Regions from separate parts of the Paracoccus liaowanqingii genome, predicted to be linked through region 1. Evidence: riboswitches for the same ligand, from Rfam matches in the RefSeq annotation. Region 1 holds a riboswitch; the other holds the start of a gene.
The links. A riboswitch is a leader RNA that binds a small molecule or an ion and turns the genes downstream of it on or off. The one in region 1 is predicted to bind thiamine pyrophosphate.

Region 1 (14,494 bases):
GCCGGGACGGGCGTCATGGCGCCTCACGCCGCCGTCCGGGACGCGGGCAACCCAAGTCTGGCGAAGGTCTGCGTCATGGCGGCGGTCCCGGGTCCGGCGAACGGGTCCGTCCCGCCGGGGCAGAATATCCTGGCCGCACCGATCTGACCAGCGGGCATGACGCGCCCTTCAGCCGATCCACGGCCAGAGCAGCCTGGCCGCGATCGCCCACATGACCAGGGCGATGACACCCTCCAGCCGGCGCCAGGCCGAGGGGCGGGCAAAGACCGGCCGCAGCCAGGCCGCCCCATAGCCCAGGCCGAAGAAGAACAGCACCGATCCGGTCATCGCGCCTGCCGCGAACTGGACCTCGGCGCCGGGGAACTGCGTCGAGATCGTGCCCAGCAGCACCACCGTGTCCAGATAGACGTGCGGGTTCAGCCAGGTGATCGCCAGGCAGGCCGCCAGCGTCGCGCCCAGGCCCTGCGCGGGGCGCGCGGCATCCACCGTCAGCGCCGCGTCGGATTGCAGCGCCGCCCGCAGGCTGCGTGCGCCATAGGCGAGCAGGAAGGCCGCCCCCGCCAGCCGCATCACCGGGTCCAGCCACGGCAGCCGCGCGGTCAGCGTCCCCGCCCCGGCCACGCCCATCCCGATCAGCGCCGCATCCGAGAGGGCGCAGGTCAGGCAGACCGCCAGCACATGTTCGCCCCGCAGGCCCTGACGCAGGACGAAGGCGTTCTGCGCCCCGATGGCGACGATCAGGCCAAGCCCGGTCAGAAGCCCGGTCAGGAAGATGTCGGCGGCCATGCGGGGGTCCTTTCGGCGGGGTCCGCCCGCGCCCTAGCCTGCCCGCCCGCCAGAGGCAAACGACACCCTCCGGGCCCGAGCCGCGCAGCCGGAATCGCGCAGGAGGATGCCGCCGACCGCCCCGCATGCGACGATGCCGCACTTGCAAAAACCGGCCCCGCACGCGACATTCGTCGTAATTGAAAAACGTGCCCTGCCGGTTGTGTCATCGTGCAGGGGGGCTTTGCTGCCCGGCCCGGCGCCTGCCCGGACGGGCGGACCATGCCGCGAAAGGTCCGAGATGTTCGACAACGCAGATGCCATCCTTCTGGCCCGCATCCAGTTCGCCTTCACCGTCAGCTTCCATTTCCTGTTCCCGGCCTTCACCATCGGCCTGGCCAGCTTTCTGGCCGTGCTGAACGGGCTTTGGCTGTGGACCAAGGATCACAAGTATCTGGATCTGTTCCGCTATTGGGTCAAGATCTTCGCGCTGGCCTTCGCCATGGGCGTCGTGTCGGGCATCGTCATGTCCTATCAGTTCGGCACCAACTGGTCGGTCTTTTCCGACAAGGCGGGCCCCGTCATCGGCGCGCCCATGGCCTATGAGGTGCTGTCGGCCTTCTTCCTCGAGGCCGGATTCCTGGGGATCATGCTGTTCGGCCGCGACCGGGTGGGCCCGACCCTGCACATGATCGCCTGCCTGGCGGTCGCGGGCGGCACGGCCATGTCGGCCTTCTGGATCCTGTCGGTGAACAGCTGGATGCACACCCCCGCGGGGTTCGAGATCGACGCCGTCACGGGTCAGTTCCTGCCCACCGACTTCTGGCAGGTAATCTTCAACCCGTCCTTCCCCTACCGCCTGATGCACACGGTCACGGCGGCCTATCTGACCACCGCCTTCATCGTCGGCGGCGTGGCGGCGCTGCACCTGCTGCGCCACCGCCACCGCCGCGACAAGGTCAGCCCGGCCACGCGCACCATGTTCTCCATGGCGATGTGGATGGCGGCGATCTTCGCGCCGGTCCAGATCGTGCTGGGCGACTTCCACGGCATCAACACGCTGGAACACCAGCCCGCCAAGGTCATGGCGATGGAGGGGCATTTCGAAAGCCACGAGGCCGGCGCGCCGTTGTACCTGTTCGGCATCCCCAACCAGGAGGAGCAGCGCCTGGACTATGCCATCGGCATCCCCAAGCTGTCCTCGCTGATCCTGAAGCACGACCTGAACGCCCCTCTGGCGGGCCTCGACACCATCCCGCGCGAGGATCAGCCGCCCGTGGCCATCGTCTTCTGGTCCTTCCGGGTCATGGTCGCGCTTGGCTTTGCGATGCTGGCGATCGGGCTCTGGTCGTCCTGGGCCCGCTGGCGCGGCACGCTGTTCGACAGCCCGATGCTGCACCGGGCGGCCCTGGCCATGGCGCCCTCGGGACTGGTCGCGGTGCTGGCCGGGTGGATCACTACCGAGGTCGGGCGCCAGCCCTTCACCGTCTACGGCTATCTGCGCACCGAGGACAGTGCGGCCCCCCTTGACGCGGCGGCGGTGGGTACCTCGCTGATCGCCTTCATCATCGTGTATTTCGCGGTCTTCGGGGCGGGCACCTACTACATCATGCGTCTGATGAACCGTGCCCCGACCAGTGGCGAGGCCAGCCTCAAGGACGTCACCAACAGCCCGATCCGCACGGCGGGGACCACCCCCGCCCAGCAGCACCCGACCCGCAACCCCCATCCCGGAGAGTAAGCATGCCCATCGCAGACGGCGTCTCCTTCGACCTGACGGTCATCTGGGCCTTCATCATCGCCTTCGCGGTGCTGGTCTATGTGGTCCTGGACGGGTTCGACCTGGGGCTTGGCATGCTGTTCGCGGTCGAGCCCGAGGGCGAGGACCGCGACATCATGATGAACTCGGTCGCCCCGGTCTGGGACGGCAACGAGACCTGGCTGGTGCTGGGCGGCGGCGGGCTGTTCGCGGCCTTCCCGCTGGCCTATGCGCTGATCCTGCCCGCGCTCTACGCGCCGATCATGGCCATGCTGCTGGCACTGATCTTCCGCGGCGTGGCCTTCGAGTTCCGCTGGCGGACCAAGCGCTGGCGCCCGGTCTGGGACCTGGCCTTCATCGGCGGCTCGGCCATGGCGGCGCTGACGCAAGGCATCACGCTTGGCGGGCTGCTGCAGGGGATCCAGATCGACAAGGCCGCGCGCAGCTATTCGGGCGGCTGGTGGGACTGGCTGACGCCCTTCACGATCATGGTCGGGCTGGCCGTCATGGTGGGCTACATGCTGCTGGGCGCGACCTGGCTGGTGATGAAGACCGAAGGCCCGCTGCAGACGCGGATGCGCAGCCGGGCCTGGGTGCTGGGCGTGGGCACGGTCATCTTCATGGGCGTGGTCAGCCTGTGGACGCCCTTCCTGCAGGACGGCTATTACAGCCGCTGGTTCGGAGGCTGGAACATCGTGCTGGCCGCCCTTGTCGGCGCCATGGTGCTGGGGCTGGCCTTCGGCATGTTCCGCACCCTGATGGTCAAGCATCACGACTACTGGCCGTTCCTGTTCGCGCTCGGCATGTTCGTGCTGGGCTTCATCGGGCTGGGCTATTCGATGTTCCCCTATATCGTCCCGGTCGAGGTCACCATCTGGGAGGCCGCCGCCCCCCGCAACAGCCAGATCTTCATGCTGGTCGGCGCCTCGGTGCTGATCCCGGTGATCCTGGCCTACACCGCCTATTCCTACTGGGTCTTTCGCGGAAAGATGGACCCGAATGACGGGTACCACTGATGCCGCGCGGCATCACCAGGATGGCCTGGTTCGTGGCCATCTGGCTGGCCAGCGTCGCCGTGATCGGCACGGTGGCCTGGCTGATCCGCTTGTGGATCGTCTGAGGATCGCGCCTCAGCCCAGATAGGCGCGCAGGCCGGGCGGCGGATCGTCCAGCAGCGCCCCGGTGGGTCGGGGCGGATTGACGCGGCCGTCGTCTACCAGCAGCGTGTCGGGGGCGAAGGCGCGGGCATCCGCCGGATCATGCGTCACCATCAGCACCGTCGTGCCCGCCGCGATCCGCGCCAGCAGGCCCAGCATCTCGGCCTTCAGCGCCGGGCCCAAGGCCGCGAAGGGTTCGTCCAGCAGCAGCAGGGGCTGGGCGCGCAGCAGCACCCGGGCCAGCGCGACGCGGCCCTGCTGCCCCCCGGACAGCGCGCCGGGGCGGCGGTCCTGCAGACCTTCCAGCCCCACCTGCTCCAGCGCCTGCGCGACCTGTTGCCACTGGGCGCGGTCCAGACGCAGGTCGGGGCGCAGGCCCATCCCCAGGTTCTGGCCCACGCTCAGATGCGGAAACAGGTTGTGCTGCTGGAACAGGATCGACACCGGACGCCGCCCCGGCGCCATGTTGGTGATGTCCTGCCCGTCCCAGACCAGCCGCCCCTGCGACGGCGCCAGAAACCCCGCCACCAGCGACAACAGCGTCGATTTCCCCGACCCCGAGGCGCCGATCACCGCATGGCGCCCCGGCGGGACCGTCAGATCGGCGGACAGGGTGAAGTCGTCCTGCCGCAGGACGATGTCGCGAAACTCAAGCGTCAAGGCGCCCTCCCCGGTCGAACAGCCAGAACAGCGCGAAGCTGATCCCCATCAGCAGCACGGCGCAGGCCGCCGCGTCCTCCATCCGATAGCTGCCCATCAGCTGGTAGAGCTTCAGGGGCAGGGTCGGCCGGTCGCCCGCGAACAGGGTGATCACCCCCAGATCGCCCATCGCCAGCGCCGCCGCCAGTCCCGCGCCGAAGCCCAGGGGCCGCGCCAGCCGGGGCAGCACCAGAAAACGCAGCCGCGCCCAGCCCCGCAGGTCCAGCGCCGCCGCCAGCCGCCCGTAATCCGCCTGCAGCGCCTGCGCCGCAGGAATCAGCGCCCGCAGCCCGAAGGGCAGCGCCATGGCCGCGTTGATCGCCACCGTCACCGGCAGGGCCATCTGCTGCGGGCCGGCCACGTCGCGGAGCAGGAGGAACAGCCCCGTCCCCAGCACCAGCGGCGAGGCGATCAGCGGCAGCATCCCCGCCCCCTCGACCCACCGCCCGGCCCCGCGCGCGATCGCCAGCGCCAGCGCCAGGCAGGCCGAGGCCGACAGCAGCGCCGAGGCGAGCGCCATCCAGACCGAGCGCAGGGCCGCATCCCAGACATCCCCCGGCAGGCCGGGAATGCGCGGCACCCCGGTGGCGATCACCGCCAGCAGCGGCCAGAGGAGGAACGCCGCCGCGCCCGTGATCACAAGCGCATCCGCGCCCCGGCGCCAGCCTGGCGGCCCGGTCACGCCCGGCCCCGCATCCATGCCCGCGCCGAAGGTCGCCGGCACGACGATCCGCCGCGCCAGCGCCAGCGCGCCCACGCACAGCGCGATCTGCACCAGCCCAAGCGCCGCCGCCCGGCCCAGGTCGAAATCGAAGCGGAACGCCTGATAGATGGCCAACTCGACCGTGGTGGCGCCCGGCCCGCCGCCAAGCGCAAGCGCGACGGTGAACGAGGTCAGGCAGACCAGGAACACCGCCAGCCAGACGCCCGGCAGGACCGCGCGCAGCATCGGGCGTTCCAGATGCCGGAAGATGTCGCGGGGGGCGAAATCCAGGCTGGCGGCCAGGCGGAACCGCTCGGACGGGATGGCCTGCCAGCCCTGCAGGATCAGCCGCACCGACAGCGGCAGGTTGAAGAACACATGCGCCAGGATCACCCCCTGCCAGCCATAGATGCCGACTTGGGGCAGGCCCACCGCCTCCAGCGCCTGGTTGATCGCCCCGTTGCGGCCGAAGACCGCGATCAGCCCCATGATCGCCACGATCACCGGCAGCAGGAAGGGCGCGCCTAGCAGCGTGACCAGCACCCCGCGCCCGGCAAAGCGCCGCCGCGCCAGCGCCCGGGCGACGGGGACGGCCAAGGCGGCGGACAGGGTGGCCGACAGCAGCGCCTGCCAGCAGGTGAACCAGACCGCGCGCCAGTCCCATCCGGTCAGCGCCGACAGCCCGCCCGCGCCCCAGGCCACGGCGGCCAGCGTCCCCAGGATCAGCGCGGCAAGGGCTGCGGCGACCGCGTGGCCGGGGCTCAGCGCAGCGCCCGCTGCCATTCGTCCAGCGCGGGCTGGCGCAGCGCCTCGGCCTGATCCTCGTCATAGAACAGGGTCGTGGCGGGGCGCGGCAGGTCGCGCATGACCTGCGGCCAGTCGGCCTGCGGCAGCTTGGCAGGCAGCGACCAGTTGGCCAGCGGGATCGTGGCTTGGAACTCGGGCGTCAGGATCCAGTCCATGAAGGCCTGCGCCAGGTCAGGCTGGTCGGTTCCGGCGACCTGCGCGGCCAGCTCGGCCATCAGGTAATGCCCCTCGGGAAAGATCGCGGCGACCTTGGTCGCGTCATCCTCGGCGGCGATGTGATAGGCGGGCGAGGTGGTGAAGGACAGCACCATGTCGGCCTCGCCATCGGTGAACAGGCCATAGGCCTCGGACCAGCCGCGCGTCACCGTCAGGATCTTGGGCGCCAGCTTCTCCCACGCGGCGCCGGCCTCGTCGCCATAGACCTGCTTGACCCACAACAGCAGCGCCAGCCCCGAGATCGAGCTGCGTGGGTCCTGGATCACGATCTGCAGATCGTCGGGCGCGTCCAGCAGCTCGGCAAAGCTGGCGGGCGGGGTCTCCAGCCGGGTCGCGTCATAGACGAAGGCCGTCTCACTCCAGTTGTAGGGCAGGAAGACGGGATCGGTCCAATCGACCGGCAGCGACATGTCGGAGGTGTCCTGCCCATGCGGCGCGAAGAGGCCCGAGGCCCGCGCCCGCGCCGTCACGTCGGTGTTCAGGCCGAAGACCACGTCGGCCTGCGTCCCCTCGCCCTCCATCAGGATGCGGGGCAGGATGTCGCCGGTCACGAATTGCAGGTCGCAGTCGCAGATCGCCTCGAACCCCTGTTCGATCGCGGGGCCGGGGCCCCATTCGCTGGCGACATAATCGCTGGCATAGACGGTCAGCACGCGGTCCTGCGCGATGGCGGGGCCCGCCACCAGCAGCGCGGGGATCAGGAAAAATCTCATGTCGCCTCCTTGTTTCATCAGTGAAAGAAGGGACATGCCGCACCTTCCCTCCGCCGGGCCTAGCCGGATCAGGTTCAACGGGTCCGCTGTCGCGTCTCAGCCCTAATGGGCGCCCCGAGGTGCCCTTGAATGTAGGCATTTCACCGACCCGCGCAAGCGGCTAGAACGTCCATCATGACACAGGACCCCCACGACCCGCCGACGCCCATGATGGCGCAATATCTGGCGATCCGCGCGGCCAATCCCGGCGCGCTGCTGTTCTATCGCATGGGCGATTTCTACGAGATGTTCTTCGACGACGCGGTCGCCGCCGCCAGCGCACTGGACATCGCCCTGACCAAGCGCGGCACGCATGAGGGCCAGCCCATCCCCATGTGCGGCGTGCCGGTCCATGCGTCCGAGGGGTATCTGCTGACGCTGATCCGCAAGGGGTTCCGCGTGGCCATCGCCGAGCAGATGGAGGACCCCGCCGAGGCCCGCAAGCGCGGGTCCAAATCCGTGGTCGCCCGCGACGTGGTGCGGCTGGTGACGCCCGGCACCCTGACCGAGGAATCCCTGCTGGAGGCGCGGCGCCACAACTATCTTGCCGCCTTCGCCCAGGTGCGCGACGAGGGCGCGCTGGCCTGGGTCGACATCTCGACCGGGGCGTTTCAGGTCATGGACTGCCCCCTGCCCCGGCTGGCGCCCGAACTGGCGCGCCTGGCCCCGCGCGAGGTTCTGGCCTGCGACCGGGGCTTGGACGAGGTGGTCGGCGATGCCGGCGCCGCGCTGACAGACCTGCATGCCAGCGCCTTCGACAGCGGGGCGGGGGCGCGGCGGCTCTGCGCCCTCTACGGCGTGGAGACGCTGGACGGGTTCGGCCAGTTCTCGCGCCCCGAACTGGCGGCGATGGGCGCCATCGTCGATTATCTGGACATGACCCAAAAGGGCAAGCTGCCCCTTCTGTGCCCTCCGGTCCGCGAAAAGGCCGGGGGCGCGATGCAGATCGATGCGGCCACCCGGCGCAATCTGGAACTGACGCAGGCGCTGTCGGGCGGGCGAGACGGCTCGCTGCTGTCGGCCATCGACCGCACCGTGACCGCGCCGGGCGCGCGGCTGCTGGAACGCCGCATCAGCGCGCCGTCGCGCGATCTGGCGCTGATCCACGCGCGTCATGATGCGGTGGCGGGGCTGGCGGGCGATCCGCGCCTGATGGCCGACCTGCGCACGGCCCTGGCCCGCGTGCCCGACATGGACCGCGCCCTGTCGCGGCTGGCGCTGGACCGGGGCGGGCCGCGCGATCTGGCTGCGATCCGCGCCGGGCTGACCCAAGGCGCGACCATCGCCGCCCGCCTTCCCGACGACGCGCCGGACATCCTGCGCGCAGCCGCCGCTGATCTGACCGGCCATGAGGACCTGATCGACCTGCTGGACGCGGCGCTGGTGGCCGAGCCGCCTTTGCTGGCCCGCGACGGCGGCTTCGTGGCCGAGGGTCATGACGAGGATCTGGACCAGACCCGCCGCCTGCGCGACGAGGGGCGCGGCGTCATCGCCGGGATGCAGGCGGATTATGCGGCGTTGGCCGGGGTGCCCAGCCTCAAGATCAAGCACAACAACGTGCTGGGCTATTTCATCGAGACGACCGCCACCCATGCCGACCGCATGCGGACCGAGCCGTTGAACCAGACCTTCATCCACCGCCAGACCACCGCCAACCAGATCCGCTTCACCACGGTCGAGCTGTCGGAACTGGAAACCCGCATCCTGAACGCCCGAGACCGCGTGCTGGAGATCGAGCGCGGCGTCTTCGACCGCCTGCGTGCCGCCGTGCTGGAGGGCGCCGGACCCATCGGGCAGGCCGCCCGCGCGCTGGCCGAGATCGACCTGGCCGCCGCTTTCGCCGATCTCGCCTCGGGCGAGGGCTGGGTGCGGCCGCGCGTCGATGACAGCCGGGCCTTCGTGATCACGGGCGGGCGGCATCCGGTCGTGGAACGCGCCCTGCGGCGCAAGGCGGACAGCTTTGTCGCCAATGACTGTGACCTGACGACGGGGACGACCCCCGCGATTTGGCTGCTGACCGGTCCCAACATGGCGGGCAAATCGACCTTCCTGCGCCAGAACGCGCTGATCGCGGTGCTGGCGCAGGCGGGGGCCTTCGTGCCCGCCCGGGCGGCGCATCTCGGGCTGGTCAGCCAGCTGTTTTCCCGCGTCGGCGCGGCGGACGATCTGGCGCGGGGCCGGTCCACCTTCATGGTCGAGATGGTGGAGACCGCCGCGATCCTACATCAGGCCGACGACCGCGCGCTGGTCATTCTGGACGAGATCGGGCGCGGCACCTCGACCTGGGACGGGCTGTCGATTGCCTGGGCGGTGATGGAGCATCTGCACGGGCTGAACCGCTGCCGCGCCCTGTTTGCCACCCATTATCACGAGATGACCGCCCTGTCGGCAAAATTGGACGGGGTCGAGAACGCCACCGTCACTGTCCGCGAATGGGAGGGCGAGGTGATCTTTCTGCACGAGGTCGTCAAGGGCGCCGCCGATCGCAGCTATGGCGTGCAGGTGGCCAAGCTGGCGGGGCTGCCCGCCAGCGTGGTGGACCGTGCCCGCACCGTGCTGGACGCGCTGGAAAAGGGCGAACGTCAGGGCGCCAGCCGCCCCGCCGCGCTGATCGACGACCTGCCGCTGTTTCGCACAGCCCCCCCGCCACCTGCGCCGAAATCGTCAGTGCTGGACGCGCGGATGAAAGCGGTGCATCCCGACACTCTGACGCCCCGCGAGGCGCTGGACCTGATCTATGAGCTGAAATCCCTGACCGAGGAGACCATCCGATGAGCTACAACACCTTCGGTCGCGAGTTTCGCTTCACCACCTGGGGCGAAAGCCACGGACCCGCCCTTGGCGCGACAGTCGATGGCGTGCCCCCGGGCGTGCCCCTGTCCGAGGACTTCATCCAGCGCTTCATGGACCGTCGCCGCCCCGGCACCTCCAAGCACACCACGCAGCGGCGCGAGGAGGACCGGGTCCGCATCCTGTCCGGCACCTACGAGGGGATGACCACCGGCACCCCCGTCCAGCTGATGATCGAGAACACCGACCAGCGGTCCAAGGATTACGGCGACATCGCCGCCAGCTTCCGCCCCGGCCATGCCGACATCACCTATCACCTGAAATACGGGCTGCGTGATCCGCGCGGCGGGGGCCGGTCAAGCGCGCGCGAGACGGCGGCGCGGGTCGCGGCAGGCGCGGTGGCGCAGGCGGTGCTGGGCGCTCTGCTCCCCGATCTGGCGATCACCGGCTACATGGTGCAGATGGGCGCGCTGCATCTGGACCGCGCGCGAACCGACCTGTCGGCCATCGACGACAACCCGTTCTTCCTGCCCGATGCCACTGCCGTGCAGGCCTGGTCGGACTATCTGGACGGCATCCGCAAGGATCAGAACAGCGTTGGCGCCGCGATCGAGGTGCTGGTGCAGGGCTGCCCGCCGGGCCTCGGCGCCCCGGTCTATGCGAAGCTTGACACCGATCTGGCCGCCGCGATGATGTCGATCAACGCCGTCAAGGGCGTCGAGATCGGCGAGGGCATGGGGTCCGCCGCCCTGACCGGCGTGGCCAATGCCGACGAGATCCGCATGGGGCCCGACGGGCCTGAGTTCCTGTCCAACCATGCGGGCGGCATCCTGGGCGGGATCTCGACCGGGCAGGACATCGTGGTGCGGTTCTCGATCAAGCCCACCAGCTCGATCACCACCCCGCGCCGGTCGATCACCACGCGCGGCGACGAGATCGAGGTGATCACCAAGGGCCGCCACGATCCCTGCGTGGGCATCCGCGCCGTCCCGGTGGCCGAGGCGATGGCGGCCTGCGTGATCCTGGACCACCTGCTGATGGACCGCGCCCAGACCGGCGGCGTCCGCGGCCGGATCGGGGCCGATCAGGCGGGCTGACCTGCCAGGAAGGCCTCGACCTCGGCCCGGGTCGGGATCGCGTCGCCCGCACCGGCCCGCGTGACCTTCAGCGCGGCGGCGGCCGAGGCCAGGCGCAGCGCCGCCGGAATGTCGGCGCCGCCGTCCAGCCCGGCGGCGAAATACCCCGCGAAGGTGTCCCCCGCCGCGGTCGTGTCCACCGGCGCGACCCGGAAGGCGGGCTGGTGATGAACCTGACCCGTCGCAAGGTCGCGATACTCGGCACCCTCCGATCCGCGCGTGATCAGCAGGCCCTGCACCGGCAGATCGCCCGGCACGCCCGCGAACAGCTGCTGCGCCTCGCCCGCATTCATCGCCAGGATGGTGACATGGGCCAGCACGGCGCGCACCGCGTCCAGATCGAACGGCGCGGCGGAATAGATGACCCGCGCGCCCCGCGCCTGCGCCGCCTGCGCGGCGGCGACCTGGCCGTTCGTCTCGTTCTGGATCAGCAGCGTGTCCGCGGGACCCATCGCCGACAGGCTGCGGGCCAGCGCGCCCTCGTCGAGGGCGCGATTCGCGCCGGGATGGATGACGATGGCGTTCTCGGCATCGCGGTCCAGAAGGATCACGGCATGGCCGGTCACCTCACCCGCCAGCCGGGCGATGCCCGTCCCGTCGACGCCAGCCGCCGCCATCCGCTCCGCGACCCAGGGATCGCCCGCGCCCATCGCGCCCAGGTGATGCGTCACCGCCCCCGCCCGGGCCGCGGCGATCGACTGGTTCGCGCCCTTGCCGCCCAAGCCCTGCGCATAGGCGCGAGAGGCCAGCGTCTCTCCGGGCCGGGGCAGGCTGTCCAGGTGATAGACGTGGTCGATGTTGATCGAGCCCAGGTTCCAGATCGCCATATCCGCCTCCGCAATGTCGGGCGCCATGTGACCGGGGGCGTGCGGGCTTGTCCAGATGCGAAAGGACGCGCCCGGTGCGGGGCGCGTCCTTGTCAGGCTGTCGATGTGATCGCGGTGGCGATCAGCGGTGCAGCGGCTTGCCCTTGTGCGGCGCCCAGAGGCGCTTGTTGACCAGATACAGAAGCACGGTCAGCACCAGCAGGAACAGCACGGCGACCAGACCCACGGACTTGCGGTCCATCAGCTTGGGCTCGGCCGTCCACATCAGGAAGGCGGACACGTCCATCGACATCTGGTCCACGGTGGCGGGCGTGCCGTCCTCGAAGGTGACCTGATCGTCCGACAGGGGGGCGGCCATGCTGATCCAGCCGCCCGGGAAGGCGGTGTTCTCGTGCAGCAGCGTGCCCGCCTGTTCTTGGTCCTCGCCCGTGTAGCTGGTCAGCAGGGCGTGGATGTATTCCGGACCGCCCATCCCGCGGATGAACTGGTTGATCCCCAGGCCGTAGGGCCCGTGGAACCCGGCGCGCGCCTTGGCCATCAGGGACAGGTCGGGACCCATGCCCATGCCCGACACCGTCGGGAAATGGTCGGTGATCTCGCGATCACGCTCCTCGCCGATGCTCTCGTCGAAGACGGGCAGCAGGTTGGTGGCATAGGCACGCACCTGATCCTCGGGCAGGCCGGGGCCGCCGTCATCGCTCAGCGTGCGGATCGGCACATAGCGCAGACCGTGGCAGGCCGAGCAGACCTCGGTATAGACCTGCAGCCCGCGCTGCAGCTGGAACTGGTCGAACGATCCGAACGGTCCCTCGAACGAGAAGTCCACATCCTCGATATGGCCTCCCTCGCCTGCGGCCATCGCGGCACCCGACAGGCCAAGCGCCGTGACGGCAGCGATCGCAAAAGCTTTCAGCATGATCTTGGGTCCTCTCATTCGGCCGGCTGCGTCAGACTGGTCCCACCAGTATTCGGCGAGTAATGTTCGTTGTAATCCTCCTCGATGGTCGCGGGCATCGGGTCGGGCTTCTCGATGACACCCAGAAGCGGCAGGATGACCAGGAAGTAGGCGAACCAGTAGGCCGAGGCCGCCAGCGCGATGTAGGGATAGATCCCCTCGGCCGGCATGGCACCCACCCACATCAGGATCATGAAGTCGGCGGCCAGCAGCCAGAACCACCACTTGAACTGCGGGCGATAGCGGCCCGAGCGCACGCGGCTGGTGTCCAGCCAGGGGGCCAGCGCCATCACGACGATCGCGCCGAACATGGCCAGCACGCCGAAGAACTTGGCGTCGACGATGCCGAAGGTCACGAAGTCGACCAGCTGGACCAGCCACACCTCGGCATCGAAGGCCCGCAGGATGGCGTAGAAGGGCAGGAAGTACCATTCCGGCACGATATGCGCGGGCGTCGCCAGGGCGTTCGCCTCGATATAGTTGTCGGGGTGGCCGAGATAGTTGGGCATGAAGCCGACGATGGCGAAGAAGATCGCCAGGATCAGCGCCAGCGCGAACAGGTCCTTCATGACGAAGTAGGGCCAGAAGGGCAGCGTGTCCTTGGCGGCCTCTTCCTTCGAGGTGCGACGCACCTCGATGCCGGTCGGGTTGTTGTTGCCGGTCGAGTGGAAGGCCCAGATATGGACGATCACCAGGCCCGCGATGATGAAGGGCAGCAGGTAGTGCAGCGAGAAGAAGCGGTTCAGCGTCGCGTTGCCGACCGCCGGTCCGCCCAGCAGCCAGGCCTGCAGCGTCTCACCCACGCCCGGCACCGCGCCGAAGAGGCCGGTGATCACGGTCGCGCCCCAGAAGGACATCTGGCCCCAGGGCAGCACGTAGCCCATGAAGGCGGTGGCCATCATCAGGATGTAGATCAGCATGCCGATGATCCACGTGACCTCGCGCGGCGCCTTGTAGCTGCCGTAGTAGAGGCTGCGGAAGATGTGCAGATAGACGGCCACGAAGAACAGCGAGGCGCCGTTCATGTGGATGTAGCGCAGCATGTAGCCGCCGTTGACGTTGCGCATGATATGCTCGACGCTGGCGAAGGCCATGTCGACATGCGGCGTGTAGTGCATCACCAGGACGATGCCGGTGATGATCTGCAGCGCCAGACAGAAGACCAGGACGATGCCCCAGATCCACATCCAGTTCAGGTTCTTGGGCGTGGGGATCATCAGCGTGTCGTACATGATCCCGGCCACGGGCAGGCGGCGGTGCAGCCAGCGCTCGAACCCGGACTTGGGCTCGTAATGGTCGTGCGGAATTCCGGCCATGATAACCCTCCTTAACCCAGCTGGATGGTGGTGTCGTTGATGAACGACGCCAGCGGAATGTGCATGTTCTGGGGTGCGGGACCCCGGCGGATCCGGCCAGCGGTGTCGTAGTGGCTGCCGTGGCAGGGGCAGAACCAGCCGCCGAAGTCGCCGGCGCCGTCACCGATCGGCACGCAGCCCAGATGGGTGCAGACGCCGATCTGGACCAGCCATTCGCCGGTCTCGTCCAGCGCGCGGTTCGCATCCGTGGCAGGCGCCGCGGCGTCGGGCAGGTTCGGGTTCTGGGCGTTCTGGTCGGGCAGGTCGTTCAGTTCGACCGCGCGGCCGGCCTCGATCTCCTCGGGCGTGCGGCGCCGGATGAACACGGGCTTGCCCAGGAACAGGACAGTGATCTGCGATCCTGGCCCCACGCCGCTGACATCGATCTGGATCGAGGCCAGGGCCTGGACGTCGGCCGACGGATTCATCTGGTTCACAAGCGTCCAGGCGGCGGCCCCGGCGGCCACCGTGCCTGCGCCCGCCGTGGCATAATAGAGGAAATCCCTCCGGGTGCCTACGTGGTCATCTGCGTGGGACACGGGTCATACTCCAATTCGGGCCGAAAGTGCAGGC
Region 2 (14,494 bases), 1.2 Mb from region 1:
GAGGAGGCGAGCCAGCTGTTGAACCGCTCGGTCAGCTCGGCGGCATGGTCGGCCCAGAATTCCGGGTCGTCCAGCACGGCGTTCTCCAGCGCCGCGGGGCTGGTGGGCATGTGCGGCGCCATCTCGGTCTCGTCGTCCTGATACAGCCCGACCAGCGAGGCCGAGGACATCCGCGCCGGACCATAGGCGATGTAGCGCGCCTGATCGGCCAGCCGCTGCGTGTCGGTGGCGAACTTCAGGTATTCCATCGCCGCTTCCGGATTCGGGGCATCGACCGGGATCACGAACATGTCCATGTCCATGTACTGCCCGTCCCAGATGATCTCGAAGGGCTGGTCCTCGGCCACCATCGCGTCAAAGACGCGGCCATTGTAGGCGGTGGTCATGGTGACCTCGCCATCCGCCAGCAGCTGCACGGGCTGGGCGCCGGCCTCCCACCAGACGGTCTGGTCCTTGATCGTGTCCAGTTTCGCAAAGGCGCGGTCGACGCCCTCGTCGGTGGCCAACAGGTCATAGACCTCGTCGGCGGCGGCCCCGTCGGCGATCAGCGCCAGGTACAGCGTGCGCTTGGGGTTGCGCGGCAGGCCGCGCTGGCCGGGATAGGTCTCGGTGTCGAAGAAGTCGGCGGCCGTGGTCGGCGCCTCGCCCTCGAACTTGGTGGTATTGTAGGCGATGACCGTGCCCCAGACGATGTTGGCCACCGCGCAGTCCTGCAGCGCGCCGGGCACGAAGTCGTCGGCGGCGGGCGTGCCGTCGGGGGCGGCGGGCAGCATCGCGGGGTCGATCTCGACCAGCGCGCCCTCGTCGCACAGGCGGATCGCGTCCGAGACCTCGATGTCGAAGACGTCGCCGGTGACATTCCCCGCCTCGACCTGCGCGCGCAGCGGCGTGGCGGGGTTGTCGGCGGCGATCATGTTGACGGTGATGCCCGTCTCGGCGGTGAAGGGCTTGTTATAGGCCTCGACCTGGCTCACCTCGTAGGCGCCGCCCCACGAGACAACGTTCAGCTCCTGCGCGGTGGCGCCGAAGGCAAGGCCACTGAGCGCGGTCGACAGGATCAGGGTGGTTTTCATGAACAGAACTCCCGGTTGGTTGGATCGGGCATTTGCGCCCGTTGTGATTGGCCCCCAGAGGGGGCGGGGGCCGGGCGACGGATCGCCCGAACCCCAAGGGGATCAGCTGGCCAGCCAGCTGTTGAAGCGCTCGTTCAGCTCGGCATCGCGGTCGACCCAGAACTCCAGGTCCGAGGCCAGCGCGGCGCCCATGTTCGCCTCCGATGTGGGCAGGTTCGGGCCCATCGGCTCCTCGGTGCCTTCGATATTGCCGACCATCGCGGCGGCGGACCGGCGCGGCGGGCCATAGCTGATGAACTCGGCGGCCCGGGCCTGCGGCGCGGGGGCGGTGGACCAGGCCACGAATTCCAGCGCCTCCTCCAGGTTCGGGGCGCCTGCGGGGATCACCCAGCCTTCCATCTCGTAGATCTGGCCGTCCCAGATGATCTCGAAGGGCTGGCCGTCGGCCTGCGCCGCGTTGAAGATGCGGCCGTTGAAGGCATAGGCCATGCTGACCTCGCCATCCGCCAGCAGCTGCGGGGGCTGGGCGCCCGCCTCCCACCAGATGACCTCGTCCTTGATCGTGTCCAGTTTCGCGAAGGCGCGATCCACGCCCTCGGGGGTGGCCAGCACCTCATAGACCTCGGCCGCGGGCACGCCATCGGCCATCAGCGCCAGTTCCAAATTGAACTTGGCGCCGTTGCGCATCGTGCGCTTGCCGGGAAAGCCCTCGATGTCGAAGAAATCCGCCGGGCTGGCGGGCTTGGCATCGGGGAACTGCTCGTCGTTGAAGGCCAGCACCATCGAATAGACGTCGGTGCCCACGAAGCATTCGGTCACCGCGCCCTCGATGAAATCGTCCATCGCCGCGGTGCCGTCCTCGGCGGGCAGCAGGATGGCGGGGTCGATCACCTCCAGCGCGCCCTCGTCGCACAGCCGCACCGCATCGGCATATTCGACCGAGGCCACATCGATGCTGACATTGCCGGCCTCGACCTGCGCCTTGATGGGCGTGGCGGGGTTGTCGGCATCCGACATGACCACGGCGATGCCGGTCTCGGCGGTGAAGGGCTTGGCATAGGCCTCCAGGTGGCTGTTGCCATAGGCACCGCCCCAGGACAGCAGGTTCACATCGGCCAGGGCCGGGCCGGAGACGAGGCCGAGGGCCGTGCCGAGGGTCAGAAGTCGTTTCATCATGTACTCCAGCTGGAAATCGGGTGCGGCACGGGGGCCGGGCAGGGTTTCGGACGACGGCCCGGCCCCGGGGGCCGAGCCTTGGGGCGGCGGGCCGCGATCAGACGGGATCGAGCGCGCGGGCATCCTGCGGGTGCCAGCCGATGCGGATCGCCTGACCCGGCTCCAGCCGCGTCTGGCCGATCGTGTTGCGCATCTTCATGACGAAGTTGTCGCTGCCCGCGACCTTCAGCCGGGCGCGCAGGATGTCGCCCATGTAGACGACCTGCAGCACCTGGGCCTCGATCGTGTGGGCGCCCTCGGACATCATCTCGGGCTTGAACTCGACCCGCTCGGGGCGGATCGAGACGGTGGTGCGCTGGCCCGTCTCGCGGATGTTGACCGCGGTGGCGTCGATCACCCCGCCGCCGTCCAGCCGCACCAGCGCCTTGTCGCCCTCCAGCCGCTCGATGGTGCCGGGAAGGGCGTTGTTCTCGCCGATGAAGCCCGCGACGAAGCTGTTCTCGGGCGCCTCGTAGAGCGACGCGGGCGGGGCCAGTTGCTGGATGCGCCCGTCGTTGAAGACGGCGATGCGGTCCGACATGGTCAGCGCCTCGCCCTGGTCGTGGGTCACATAGACGACGGTGATTCCAAGTTGTTCGTGCAGGTGCTTGATCTCGAACTGCATATGCTCGCGCAGCTGCTTGTCCAGCGCGCCCAGGGGTTCGTCCATCAGCACCAGTTCCGGATCGAAGACCAGCGCGCGGGCCAGCGCGATGCGCTGCTGCTGGCCACCCGACAGCTGCGCGGGGCGGCGGTTGGTGAACTTGCCCATCTGCACCATGTCCAGCGCCCGGGCGATGCGGGTGTTGCGTTCGGCCGAGGACATGCCCCGCACCTCCAGCGGAAAGGCCAGGTTCTCGCCCACGGTCATGTGCGGGAACAGCGCATAATTCTGGAACACCATGCCGATGCCGCGCTTGTGGGGGGGCACCTGGTTGATCGGGCGGCCGTCCAGGCGGATCTCTCCGTGGGTGGCGGTCTCGAAGCCGGCCAGCATCATCAGGCAGGTGGTCTTGCCCGATCCCGACGGCCCCAGCATGGTCAGGAACTCTCCCTTGCCGATGGACAGGTTCAGGTCCTTCACGACAAGCGTCTGGCCGTCATAGCTTTTTTGCACATGCTCGAAGGCGACGAAGGCGTCGCCGTGGCGGTCGTCCAGCAAAGGGCGCTCTCCCTGTTGTCGTTGGTTGTTCAGCGCAGGATCAGGTTAAGCGGCGCCCTGCCCGGCTGGCAACATCAATTGCGACATTTCATGTCCCCAACGCGCCGCGCCCGAAACCCCTGTCGGGGCTTCGGGCGCGATCACCTGTGACAACGAGGGGCCGGCCCGGACGCCTGCCTGTATTTCAGGCAGATCTCCGGTCCGGCAGGCAGGCCGCGATCAGCCGGGCTGACGCGGCCCCTTGCGATGGGCCTTGGGCGCCGAGGGCTTGTCGGTGCTGCGCGGCTTGCCCTTGGCCCAAGCGGGCTTGCCCGCGTCGGCCGAGGATTTCTTCTTCCACGCCTTCACCGCCGGGTGCGGGCCGGTCTCGCGCGGCTCTGCGGCGGCGGCGTCATCGGGCACCCATCCGCCGCGGGCGGCCTTCACGCGGCTCTGGTGGTCGCCATCCGCCGCTGCGGGCTTGGCACGGGGCGCGGGCTTGCGCCCTTCCGACCGGTTGTCCGTCCGGGTCTCGCCGCGCGGCGCGCGGGGCGCGCGTTCGGGCTGCGCGTCCAGATCGGGCTCGCCCTCCATCCGGCGCATGGTCACCTCGGGGGTGATCTCCATGAAGTCGCCGAAGCGGTCGGCCTGCTCGGCGGCGATCTGGATATAGGACAGGTCCTGCTTGACGCGGATCGCGCCGATGCCGTCGCGGGTGATCCCGCCCGCATCGCAGACCTTGGGCAGCAGCCAGCGCGCCTCGGCGCGGCCCGAATGGCCGACCGACAGCGTGAACCAGACCGAGGGGCCGAACTCGCGCTGCGGGCGCGGCGCCATCGGCGCCGGCGGGGCATGCGCCTCGGACAGTTCCTCGGCGGCGGGGCGGCCTTCGCGCCACATCTTGAGGAACGCCACGGCGACCTGCTCGGCGCTGAACTGCTCCAAGAGCTGCGCAGCCAGCGGGGCGTCGTCGCCCGCGGGCTCGGTCAGCCCGGGATGATCCAGCATGCGCTGGTCGTCACGGGCGCGGACCTCGTCGGCGGTGGGGGCGTCCAGCCATTCGGCGGTCACCTTGGCGTTCTGCATCAGCCGCTGCGCGCGGCGATAGTCGGCGGACGGCACGATCAGCGCCGAGATCCCCTTGGACCCCGCGCGGCCCGTGCGGCCCGAGCGGTGCAGCAGCGTGTCGGGATTGGTCGGCAGATCGGCATGGATCACCAGTTCCAGCCCCGGAAGGTCGATGCCGCGCGCCGCCACGTCGGTCGCGATGCAGACGCGGGCGCGCCCGTCGCGCAGCGCCTGCAGCGCATGGGTGCGTTCCTGCTGGGACAGCTCGCCCGACAGGGCCACGCATTTGAAGCCCCGGTTCGACATGCGCGCCAGCAGGTGGTTCACGTTGGCCCGCGTCTTGCAGAAGACGATGGCATTGGGCGCCTCGTGGATGCGCAGCAGGTTGAAGATCGCGGGCTCGCGGTCGCGGGCGGTCACGGTGTAGGCGCGATAGGCGATGTCGCCGTGCTGGCGCGCCTCGCCCATGGCGGCGATGCGCAGCGCGTCGCGCTGGAAGTCGCGGGCCAGCTTCTCGATCGCCTGCGGCACGGTGGCCGAGAACATCAGCGTGCGGCGCTCGACCGGCGCGGCGCCCAGGATGAACTCCAGGTCCTCGCGGAAGCCCAGGTCCAGCATCTCGTCGGCCTCGTCCAGGATCGCGGCCCGCAGGTCGGTCAGATCCAGGCTGCCGCGGTCGATATGGTCGCGCAGGCGGCCCGGCGTGCCGACGACGATCTGCGCGCCGCGCTGCAGGGCGCGCTTCTCGTTGCGATAATCCATGCCGCCGACGCAGGTGGCGATCTGCGCGCCGGTCCCGGCATAGAGCCACTCCAGCTCGCGTGCGACCTGCAGGGCCAGCTCGCGGGTCGGCGCGATGGCCAGCGCCAGGGGCTGCATGCCCTGCAGCATCTGGCCCGCGTCGTCCAGAAGGTCCGCGCCGATGGCCAGGCCGAAGGCCACGGTCTTGCCCGACCCGGTCTGGGCCGAGACCAGCACGTCGCGGCCCTGCGCCTCGGGCGCCAAGACGGCGGATTGCACGCTGGTCAGGGACTCGTAGCCCTTGTCGGCCAACGCCGCCTGCAACGGTGCGGGGATATTCAGTTCGGTCATGTGATTCGCCAAATGCGGGGGTGCCAAAGCGGTTGCCGACACCCGATGAGTGGCACCTCTCGTCGCTGCGACCGGCCCACCCTGCACCCGCCGCCCCGGACAGTCTGGGGCCAAAGGCGGTGCCCTAAACCCTTGGCCGGGGAAAGTCCACAGCCAATCACCTGTCCGGGGTCAGGAGGCGGTGCGCGCGGCCTCCTGCCGGGCGGCGATCTCGCGGCGCATCGTGCGGCGGATCTCGGCGGCCCGCCAGCGGCGGGTGTCCACGTCGTCGCGCGGCTCGGGGCGCGGCACGGGGACGGGATGGCCGTCCGCGTTCACGGCCACCATGGTGAAATAGCACGAGTTGGTGTGGCGGCGGGTGCCGTTGCGGATGTTCTCGGCCTCGACGCGGATGCCGATCTCCATCGAGGTGCGGCCGGTGTGGTTCACGCTGGCGCGGAAGGTGACCAGCTCGCCCACGTGGATCGGCTCCTTGAAGGTCACCTGATCGACGGAAAGGGTCACCGCATATTCCCCCGACCAGCGCGAGGCGCAGGCATAGGCCACCCGGTCCAGAAGCGCCAGCAGCGCCCCGCCATGCACCTTGCCGCTGAAATTCGCCATGTCGGGCGTCATCAGCACCGTCATCTCCAACCCGCGCTTGTCCATCGGCCGTCCCCTGCCACTCTTCCTGGGTCCGGGTGTAGTGACAGCCCCATGACATCGCCACCAAAATCGCCCCCGCGCGCTTGACGCGCCGCGCCCCGCCCGCCACCAAGGCCGCCAGTGACAGGGGACCGCCATGCCGACCGCCATGCCCACGCTGCACCAGTCCTTTTGGGTCTGGGCCCGCATCGCCGCCCTGTCCTTCGGCGGGCCTGCGGGCCAGATCGCGGTCATGCACCGCATCCTGGTCGACGAGCAGCGCTGGATCGACGAGCCCCGCTTCCTGCACGCGCTGAACTTCTGCATGCTGCTGCCCGGCCCCGAGGCGCAGCAGCTGGCCACCTATGTCGGCTGGCTGACAGGAGGCGTGCGCGGCGCGCTGATCGCAGGCGTGCTGTTCATCCTGCCCGGCGCGCTGTCGATCATGGCGCTGTCCTGGATCTATATAACCCTGGGCGACGTGCCCGCGATCGAGGGGCTGTTCTTCGGCCTCAAGGCCGCTGTGCTGGCGCTGGTGGTGCAGGCGGTGATCCGGCTGGCGGGCCGCGCCCTGCCCGGGCCGGGCCTGCGCGGGCTGGCGCTGGTGGCGTTCCTGGCGCTGTTCGCGCTGGACGCGCCCTTTCCGCTGGTCATCGCGGGGGCGGCGCTGATCGGCGCCGTGGCGCTGCGCACGGCGCCTCCGGACCCGGCCGCCCTGCCCCGCCCCGATGACCGGACCGATGCCCGCGCCGCCCGCATCGCGGCGGTCTGGGCGCTGGCGCTGTGGCTGGCACCCGTGGCGGCCCTGCTGGTCCTGGCCCCCGGCAGCGTCTTCACCGAGATCGCGGTCTTCTTCTCGAAGCTGGCCGTCCTGACCTTCGGCGGCGCCTATGCGGTTCTGGCCTGGGTCGCGCAGGAGGCCGCAGGCCCCCTGGCCTGGCTGACCCCGGCCGAGATGCTCGACGGGCTGGGCATGGCCGAGACGACCCCGGGCCCGCTGATCATGGTGCTGCAGTTCGTGGGCTTCCTGGCGGCCCTGCGCGAGGCGGGCTGGGCCAATCCCCTGGGGGCGGCGACGCTTGGCGGGCTGCTGGCCACCTGGGTGACCTTCGCGCCCTGCTTTGCCTGGATCTTCCTCGGCGCCCCCTACATGGAGCGTCTGCGCGCCAATGCCCGTCTGGCGGGCGCGCTGCGGGCGGTGACGGCGGCAGTGGTGGGGGTGATCCTGAACCTGGGCCTGTGGTTCGCCCTCCACCTGATCTGGCGCCAGACCCGGCCGCTGCAGGCCGGTCCCGTGCAGGTCGAGCTGCCGGTCTGGTCCTCGCTGGACCCGGCGGCGGCGGGGCTGTCGGCGCTGGCGCTGCTGGCCGCGCTGCGCTTCCGCGCGGGCATGGGCGCTTTGCTGGCGGGCGCGGCCCTGGCCGGGATGGCCCTGCATCTGGCCGGGCTGACCGCGGCCTGAACACCCCTTGCGCGGCGGGCCGGGCGCGGCTAGCCTGATTCGTGCAAACCGTTGGGGTGTCCCGTTCAGGGGCTGAGAGGCTGCAAGCCAACCCATCGAACCTGATCCGGGTCATACCGGCGGAGGGAACGGTGCAGATGCGTGCGGCCCCCCGGGGTCGGCCTGTCGTCCTCGCCCCCCTTTGTCCGCTCACGACCCGTCGGGCCAACCGAAGGGGACGACGTGACCACAGCCATTGCCCTGACCATCGCAGGCTCTGATTCCGGGGGCGGCGCGGGGATCCAGGCGGATCTCAAAACCTTCTCGGCGCTCGGCTGCTACGGCGCCAGCGTGATCACCGCGCTGACCGCCCAGAACACCCGCACTGTCACGTTGATCGAACCCGCCAGCCCCGCGATGATCGCGGCGCAGATGGCCGCGGTCTTCGACGATCTGGACATCCGCGCGGTCAAGCTGGGCATGCTGGGCGACGCCCGCGCCATCGCGACCGTGGCCGAGGGGCTGCGGGGCCGCGATCTGCCGCTGGTGCTGGACCCGGTGATGGTCGCCAAGTCCGGCGACACGCTGCTGCCCGACGATGCCATCGCCACGCTGCGCGACCTGCTGCTGCCCCGCGCCACCCTGCTGACCCCGAACCTGCCCGAGGCCGCGCGCCTGCTGGACACCTCCCCCGCCACGACCGAGGCGCAGATGGCCGAACAGGGCGCGGCGCTGCGGGCCCTGGGCGCGCGGGCGGTGCTGATGAAGGGCGGCCATGCGGCGGGGCCGGTCTGCACCGATCTTCTGATCACGGCGCAAGGGATCACCCGCCTGACCGCCCCCCGGCAGGCCACCCGCAACACCCACGGCACCGGCTGCACCCTGTCGGCGGCCATCGCCACGGGGCTGGCCCGAGGGCTGGACCTGCCCGAGGCGGTCGCCCTTGCGCATGGCTATCTGCAGCGCGCCATCGCGGCGGCGGACGGGCTGCGCGTTGGCTCGGGCCACGGGCCGGTGCATCATTTCCATGCGGTCTGGGCCCATGTCTGACGTCACCATCATCGGCGCCGGGGTGGCGGGCCTCTTTGCCGCACACGAGCTGCTGGGGCGCGGTGTCACGCCGCGCATCCTGGACCGCAACGGCCCGCCGGGGCCGCATGGCTGTTCCTGGTGGGCGGGCGGCATGCTGGCGCCCTGGTGCGAGGGGGTAACGGCGGAGCCCGTCATCACGCGCCTCGGCGCGGACGCCGCCAACGCATGGGCGGCGGTCACCCCGGTCACCCGCCTCGGCACGCTGGTCCTGGCGCTGGACCGCGACCGGTCCGAGCTGGCGCGCTTTGCCCGCCGCGCCACCGGCCACCGGACCTGCGACAGCGCCGCGCTGGAACCCGACCTGCCCCCCCGGCAGGGCCTGCATTTCCCCGACGAGGCGCATCTGGACCCCCGACGCGCGCTGGCCGACCTGCTGGCCGCACTGGCCGCCCGGGGCGTCACCGTCGAACGCGCCGAGGCCGATCCCGCCGACATTCCCGGCCCGGTGATCGACGCGCGCGGGCTGACAGCCGCCCTGCCCGGCCTGCGCGGCGTGCGGGGCGAGATGATCGTCCTGCACGCGCCCGAGATCACCCTGACACGGCCCGTCCGCCTGCTGCACCCGCGCCATCCGCTGTATATCGTGCCGCGCGCGGGCGGCCTGTTCATGCTGGGCGCCACGCAGATCGAAAGCGCCTCGCGCGCGCCCGTCACCGCGCGATCCGTTCTGGAATTGCTGTCGGCGGCCTATGCGCTGGATCCGCGTTTTGCCGAAAGCTCGGTGATCGAGCTGGGGACCGACCTGCGCCCGGCCTTCCCCGACAACATCCCCCGCGTGACCCTGCGGGGCCGGGTGATCCATCTGAACGGCCTTTTTCGCCACGGCTATCTGATGGCGCCCGCGCTGGCCGCTCAGGCCGCCGATTACCTGACCACCGGAACCAAGGGAGAGCTGATCCATGAGGATTGAGGTCAACGGAGACCCCCGCGACATCGCCGCCACCACCGTCGCGGGCGCGCTGTCGGAACTGGGCTGGGGGGAGGCCCGCGTCGCCACCGCGTTGAACGGCGAGTTCCTGCCCTCGGCCGCCCGCGCGGAGCAGCCGCTGCGCGATGGCGACCGGCTGGAAGTGCTGGCCCCCATGCAGGGGGGCTGAGCGGATGCGCGATTTCTATGGCGTGACCCTGCCCGGCGCGATGATGCTCGGGACGGCGCAATACCCCTCGCCCACCATCATGGAGGCGGCGTTCCGGGCCAGCGGCGCCTCGGTCGCCACCGTGTCGCTGCGGCGCGAGGCCGGAGGGGGCCAGGCCTTCTGGGATCTGATCCGGGGGATGGGCCTGCGCGTGTTGCCCAACACCGCCGGATGCCACACCGCACGCGAGGCCGTCACCACCGCCCGCATGGCCCGCGAGGTCTTCCAGACCGACTGGATCAAGCTGGAGGTGATCGGGCATGCCGACACGCTGCAGCCCGACCCCTTCGGCCTGCTGGAGGCGGCGGAAACCCTGTGTGCCGAGGGGTTCCAGGTCTTCCCCTACACGACCGAGGATCAGGTGCTGGCGCAGCGGCTGGTCGATGCGGGCTGCCGGGTGCTGATGCCTTGGGGCGCGCCGATCGGGTCGGGCATGGGCCTGAACAATCGCCACGGGCTGCGCAGCCTGCGCGCCGCCTTCCCCGACATTCCCATGGTCATCGACGCCGGTCTGGGCCTGCCCAGCCACGCGGCCGAGGCGATGGAGATGGGCTTTGACGCCGTCCTTCTGAACAGCGCCGTCGCGCAGGCGGGCGATCCGGTCGCCATGGCCCGCGCCTTCGGGCTGGCCGTGCAGGCGGGCGCACTGGCGCGCGGCGCCGATCCGATGGGGGTGCGCGAGATGGGCGTGCCCTCGACCCCTCTTCTGGGAAAGGCCTGGCTGTGATGCTGCCGCGATTCTATCCGATCTTCGACGATGCCGCCTGGCTGGACCGCGCCCTGCCCCTGGGCGTCCGTCTGGTGCAGCTGCGCCTGAAGGACCGCACGTCCCCTGATCTGCAGGGCCAGATCCGCCGTGGGCTGGTCTTGGCGCGGCAGCATGGCGCCACGCTGGTCGTGAACGACCACTGGCAGATCGCCATCGACGAGGGCGCCGACTGGCTGCATCTGGGGCAGGAGGATCTGGACAGCGCCGACCTGCCCGCCATCCGCCGCGCCGGGCTGCGGCTTGGCGTCTCGACGCACGACCATGCAGAACTGGACCGGGCCTTGGCGCTGGCGCCCGATTACGTGGCGCTCGGGCCGGTCTATCCGACGATCCTCAAGCAGATGAAATGGCATCAACAGGGGCTGGAGCGGGTCACCGAGTGGAAGTCCCTGATCGGAGACATCCCCCTGATCGCCATCGGCGGCATGTCGGTCGACCGCGCGCCCGGCGCCTTCGCGGCGGGCGCGGATGTGGTCTCTGCCGTCACCGACATCACCCTGCATCCCGACCCCGAAGGCCGTCTGCGCGACTGGCTGGCGGTGACGGCATGAACCGCTATGCCCGCCAGATGCCCCAGATCGGCCCGGAGGGGCAGGCCCGGCTGGCTGCCGCCCATGTCCTGATCGTGGGCGCGGGGGGCCTGGGGTGCCCGGCGCTGCAATATCTGGTGGCGGCGGGGCTGGGGCGGATCACGCTGGTCGATCCCGACCGGATCGAGGTCACCAACCTGCACCGCCAGCCGCTCTATCGCAGCGACCAGATCGGCCAGCCCAAAGCCAGCGCCGCCGCCGCCGTGATGGCCGCGCTGAACCCTGACGTTCAGGTCATCCCCCGCGTGGAATGGCTGACCCCCGCCAATGCGCCCGCGCTGGTCGGGGATGCCGATGCGGTGCTGGATTGCGCCGACAGCTTCGCCGTCAGCCTGACCCTGTCGGATGCCTGCAGGACGGCGGGCAGGCCGCTGATCTCGGGATCCGCGCTGGCCCTGTCGGGCTATGCGCTGGCCTGCGGGGCGGGGGCGCCCAGCCTGCGGGCGGTGTTCCCCGACCTGCCCCGGCAAGGCGCCAGCTGCGCCACGGCGGGCGTGCTGGGGCCGATCGTGGGGATGATTGGCGCGCTGCAGGCGCAGATGGCGCTGGCGGTGCTGGCCGGGCTGGACCCCTCGCCGCTCGGGCGCCTGATCAGCTTCGATGCGGCCAGCTGGCGGATGGGCGGCTTCCGTTTTGATGCCGCGCCCGAGCCTGCGGCCCCCTTGCCCTTCATCGCCGCCAGCCAGATCCGCCCCGGCGATCTGCTGATCGACCTGCGGACCGAAAGCCCGCCCTTTGCCGGGGCGACCCATGTCCCGCCCGAGCGCATCGCCGACCTGGACCCCGGCTCGGCCCCGCGCGTCGTGCTGGCCTGCCGCACGGGCCTGCGCGCGCAGAATGCGGGCCAGGTGCTGCAATCGCGCTGGCCGGGGCAGATCGCCCTGCTGGCCCTGACCGAATTCGACCTAGGAGAGACCCCTTGAAAGCGCTGACATTTGCCTTTGCCACGCTGGCCCTGCCCGCCCATGCGCAGACGGACCTGACCGTCATGCTGGACTGGTTCGTCAATCCTGACCACGCCCCCATCGTGCTGGCCGAGGAGCTGGGATATTTCTCCGAGGCCGGGCTGGCGGTCGCGCTGGTGACCCCCTCGGACCCCAATGATCCGCCGCGCATGGTGGCCGCCGGGCGGGTGGACATCGCCGTCAGCTATCAGCCGCAGCTGCATCTGTCGCGCCATCAGGACCTGCCCGTCACCCGCGTGGGCACGCTGGTCGAGACCCCGCTGACCTGCCTTGTGGTCCTGGCCGACAGCGGCATCGAGACCCCCGCCGATCTGGAGGGCCGCAAGGTGGGCTTTGCCGTCGCGGGCGTGCAGGAGGTGATGCTGAACGCCATGCTGGCCGATGGCGGGCTGGCCCCCGACGCGGTCGAGCAGATCAATATCGGCTGGTCGATCTCTCCGGCGCTGATGTCGGGACAGGTGGACGGCGTCATCGGCGCCTTCCGCAATTTCGAGCTGAACCAGCTGCGGCTGGAGGGATTCGAGGGGCGCTGCCTCTACCCCGAGGCGCATGGCATCCCCGCCTATGACGAGTTGATCTATCTGGCCGATCCCGCCCGCATGGACACAGCCGCGGTGGCCGGGTTCCTGGACGCCACCGAACGCGCCACGGCCTTCATCCAGAACGACCCCGGGGCGGCGTGGGAGATGTTCGCGGCCACCGCATCGGAACTGCAGACGCCGCTGAACGAGGCCGCGTGGCACGACACCTGGCCGCGCTTTGCCGCCCGCCCCGCAGCCCTGGATGCAGGCCGCTATCTGCGCTTCGAGGCGTTTCTGCAGAACCAGGGCGCGACGCCGGGCGGGCTGCCCTTGTCCGATCTGGCCATCGACGTGAACGCGCCATGAGCGCCCCGGACTATGGCCGCGCCTTCGCCCTGTGGCGGCAGGCGGCGGGGGCGGAGTGGAACCGCTATGTGGACCATCACTTCGTACGCCAGCTGGCGGCGGGCAGCCTGCCCCGGGACAGCTTCCTGCATTACCTGCAGCAGGATTACGTGTTCCTTTTGCATTTCGCGCGCAGCTGGTCGCTGGTCTTCGCCAAGTCCGACCGCCTGTCCGAGATGCGCGCGGCCTCGTCCATCGCGCATGGGCTGCTGAATGGCGAGATGCCCCTGCATGTCGAGATCTGCGGGCGGGAAGGGATCACCGAGGCGATGCTGGAACGGACCCCGGAATCCCCCGCCAACATGGCCTATACCCGCTATGTGCAGGCGACCGGCTATTCGGGCGACATCCTGGACCTGCTGGCGGCGCTGGCGCCCTGCGTCTTCGGCTATGGCGAGATCGGACGGGTGCATGCGGCCAGCGGCGGGCCCTATGGCGACTGGACCGCAACCTATGGCGGGCCGGATTATCAGCGCGTCTGCCACGAGGTCGGCGCCCTGACCGATGCGGCGCTGGAGGCGCGGCTTGGACCCGACTGGCCCGCCCTGCCCCGCGCGGCGACGCTGGCGCGGCATTTCACGCAGGCCACGCAGCTGGAGGTCGGGTTCTGGCAGATGGGGCTGGATCGGACATGACGGGGACGGCTGGCAGGGGGGCGCTGCCCCCCGTCCTGCGGACTCCCCCCGGGATATTTGAGCCAAGATGAAGAGGGGCGAGGGGGCGGTGGGGATCCGGGGGGATCTGTGGCTGAACGGGGCGGTGCTGGCGCGGGGGGTGGAGATCGCGGCGGTGGCCGGGGGGTGGACCTGCCTGATGGGGGCCTCGGGCGTGGGGAAGTCGACCTTGGGGCGGATGGTGGCGGGACTGCCGGTGGCGGCGCGGCTGGAGGGCCGGTTGCAGGTGCCGGGGGGGCGGGTGGCGCTGATGGGGCAGTCGGATCAGCTGCTGCCTTGGGCCTCGGCGCTGGCGAATGTCACCCTCGGGGCGCGGCTGCGGGGGGCGCGGCCCGATCTGGCGCGGGCGCGGGCGCTGCTGGCGGATCTGGGGCTGGCGGGGATGGAGGACCGACGGCCCGCCGCGCTGTCGGGCGGGCAGCGGCAGCGCGTCGCGCTGGCCCGCACGCTGATCGAGGATTGCCCGGTGGTGGTCCTGGACGAGCCCTTCTCGGCCCTGGATGCGGCGACGCGGGCGGCGATGCAGGATCTGGCGGCGCGGGCGCTGGCCGGGCGGACGGTGATCCTGATCACCCATGATCCGCTGGAGGCGGCGCGGCTGGCCGACCGGGCCTATCTGATCGGGGCAGCGGGCAGCCGGGCCTTGCCCCTGCCGCCCGGTCCCGTCCCGCGCCCGCTGGCGGCGCCC

Region 2: linked by a shared signal. The riboswitch ahead of thiD (bifunctional hydroxymethylpyrimidine kinase/phosphomethylpyrimidine kinase) and the one ahead of E4191_RS14695 (thiamine ABC transporter substrate-binding protein) in region 1 are both predicted to bind thiamine pyrophosphate.

Annotation. Positions count from the first base shown of each region.
Region 1 covers NZ_CP038439.1:3,033,974-3,048,467, forward strand. The annotation lists gene E4191_RS14665 (LysE/ArgO family amino acid transporter) at 169-786, opposite strand; gene E4191_RS14670 (cytochrome ubiquinol oxidase subunit I) at 1,067-2,506, shown strand; gene cydB (cytochrome d ubiquinol oxidase subunit II) at 2,509-3,540, shown strand; gene E4191_RS14680 (DUF2474 family protein) at 3,540-3,644, shown strand; gene E4191_RS14685 (thiamine ABC transporter ATP-binding protein) at 3,655-4,341, opposite strand; gene E4191_RS14690 (ABC transporter permease family protein) at 4,331-5,866, opposite strand; gene E4191_RS14695 (thiamine ABC transporter substrate-binding protein) at 5,845-6,819, opposite strand; TPP riboswitch at 6,848-6,946, opposite strand; gene mutS (DNA mismatch repair protein MutS) at 6,994-9,633, shown strand; gene aroC (chorismate synthase) at 9,630-10,745, shown strand; gene E4191_RS14710 (ribokinase) at 10,733-11,611, opposite strand; gene E4191_RS14715 (cytochrome c1) at 11,733-12,527, opposite strand; gene petB (cytochrome b) at 12,542-13,882, opposite strand; gene petA (ubiquinol-cytochrome c reductase iron-sulfur subunit) at 13,894-14,460, opposite strand.
Region 2 covers NZ_CP038439.1:939,857-954,350, reverse strand. The annotation lists gene E4191_RS04555 (ABC transporter substrate-binding protein) at 1-1,073, opposite strand, end outside; gene E4191_RS04550 (ABC transporter substrate-binding protein) at 1,176-2,246, opposite strand; gene E4191_RS04545 (ABC transporter ATP-binding protein) at 2,347-3,450, opposite strand; gene E4191_RS04540 (DEAD/DEAH box helicase) at 3,670-5,589, opposite strand; gene E4191_RS04535 (acyl-CoA thioesterase) at 5,761-6,237, opposite strand; gene chrA (chromate efflux transporter) at 6,371-7,675, shown strand; TPP riboswitch at 7,718-7,820, shown strand; gene thiD (bifunctional hydroxymethylpyrimidine kinase/phosphomethylpyrimidine kinase) at 7,898-8,704, shown strand; gene E4191_RS04520 (FAD-dependent oxidoreductase) at 8,697-9,656, shown strand; gene thiS (sulfur carrier protein ThiS) at 9,646-9,843, shown strand; gene E4191_RS04510 (thiazole synthase) at 9,848-10,609, shown strand; gene E4191_RS04505 (thiamine phosphate synthase) at 10,606-11,202, shown strand; gene E4191_RS04500 (HesA/MoeB/ThiF family protein) at 11,199-12,164, shown strand; gene E4191_RS04495 (ABC transporter substrate-binding protein) at 12,161-13,093, shown strand; gene E4191_RS04490 (TenA family protein) at 13,090-13,767, shown strand; gene E4191_RS04485 (ABC transporter ATP-binding protein) at 13,835-14,494, shown strand, end outside.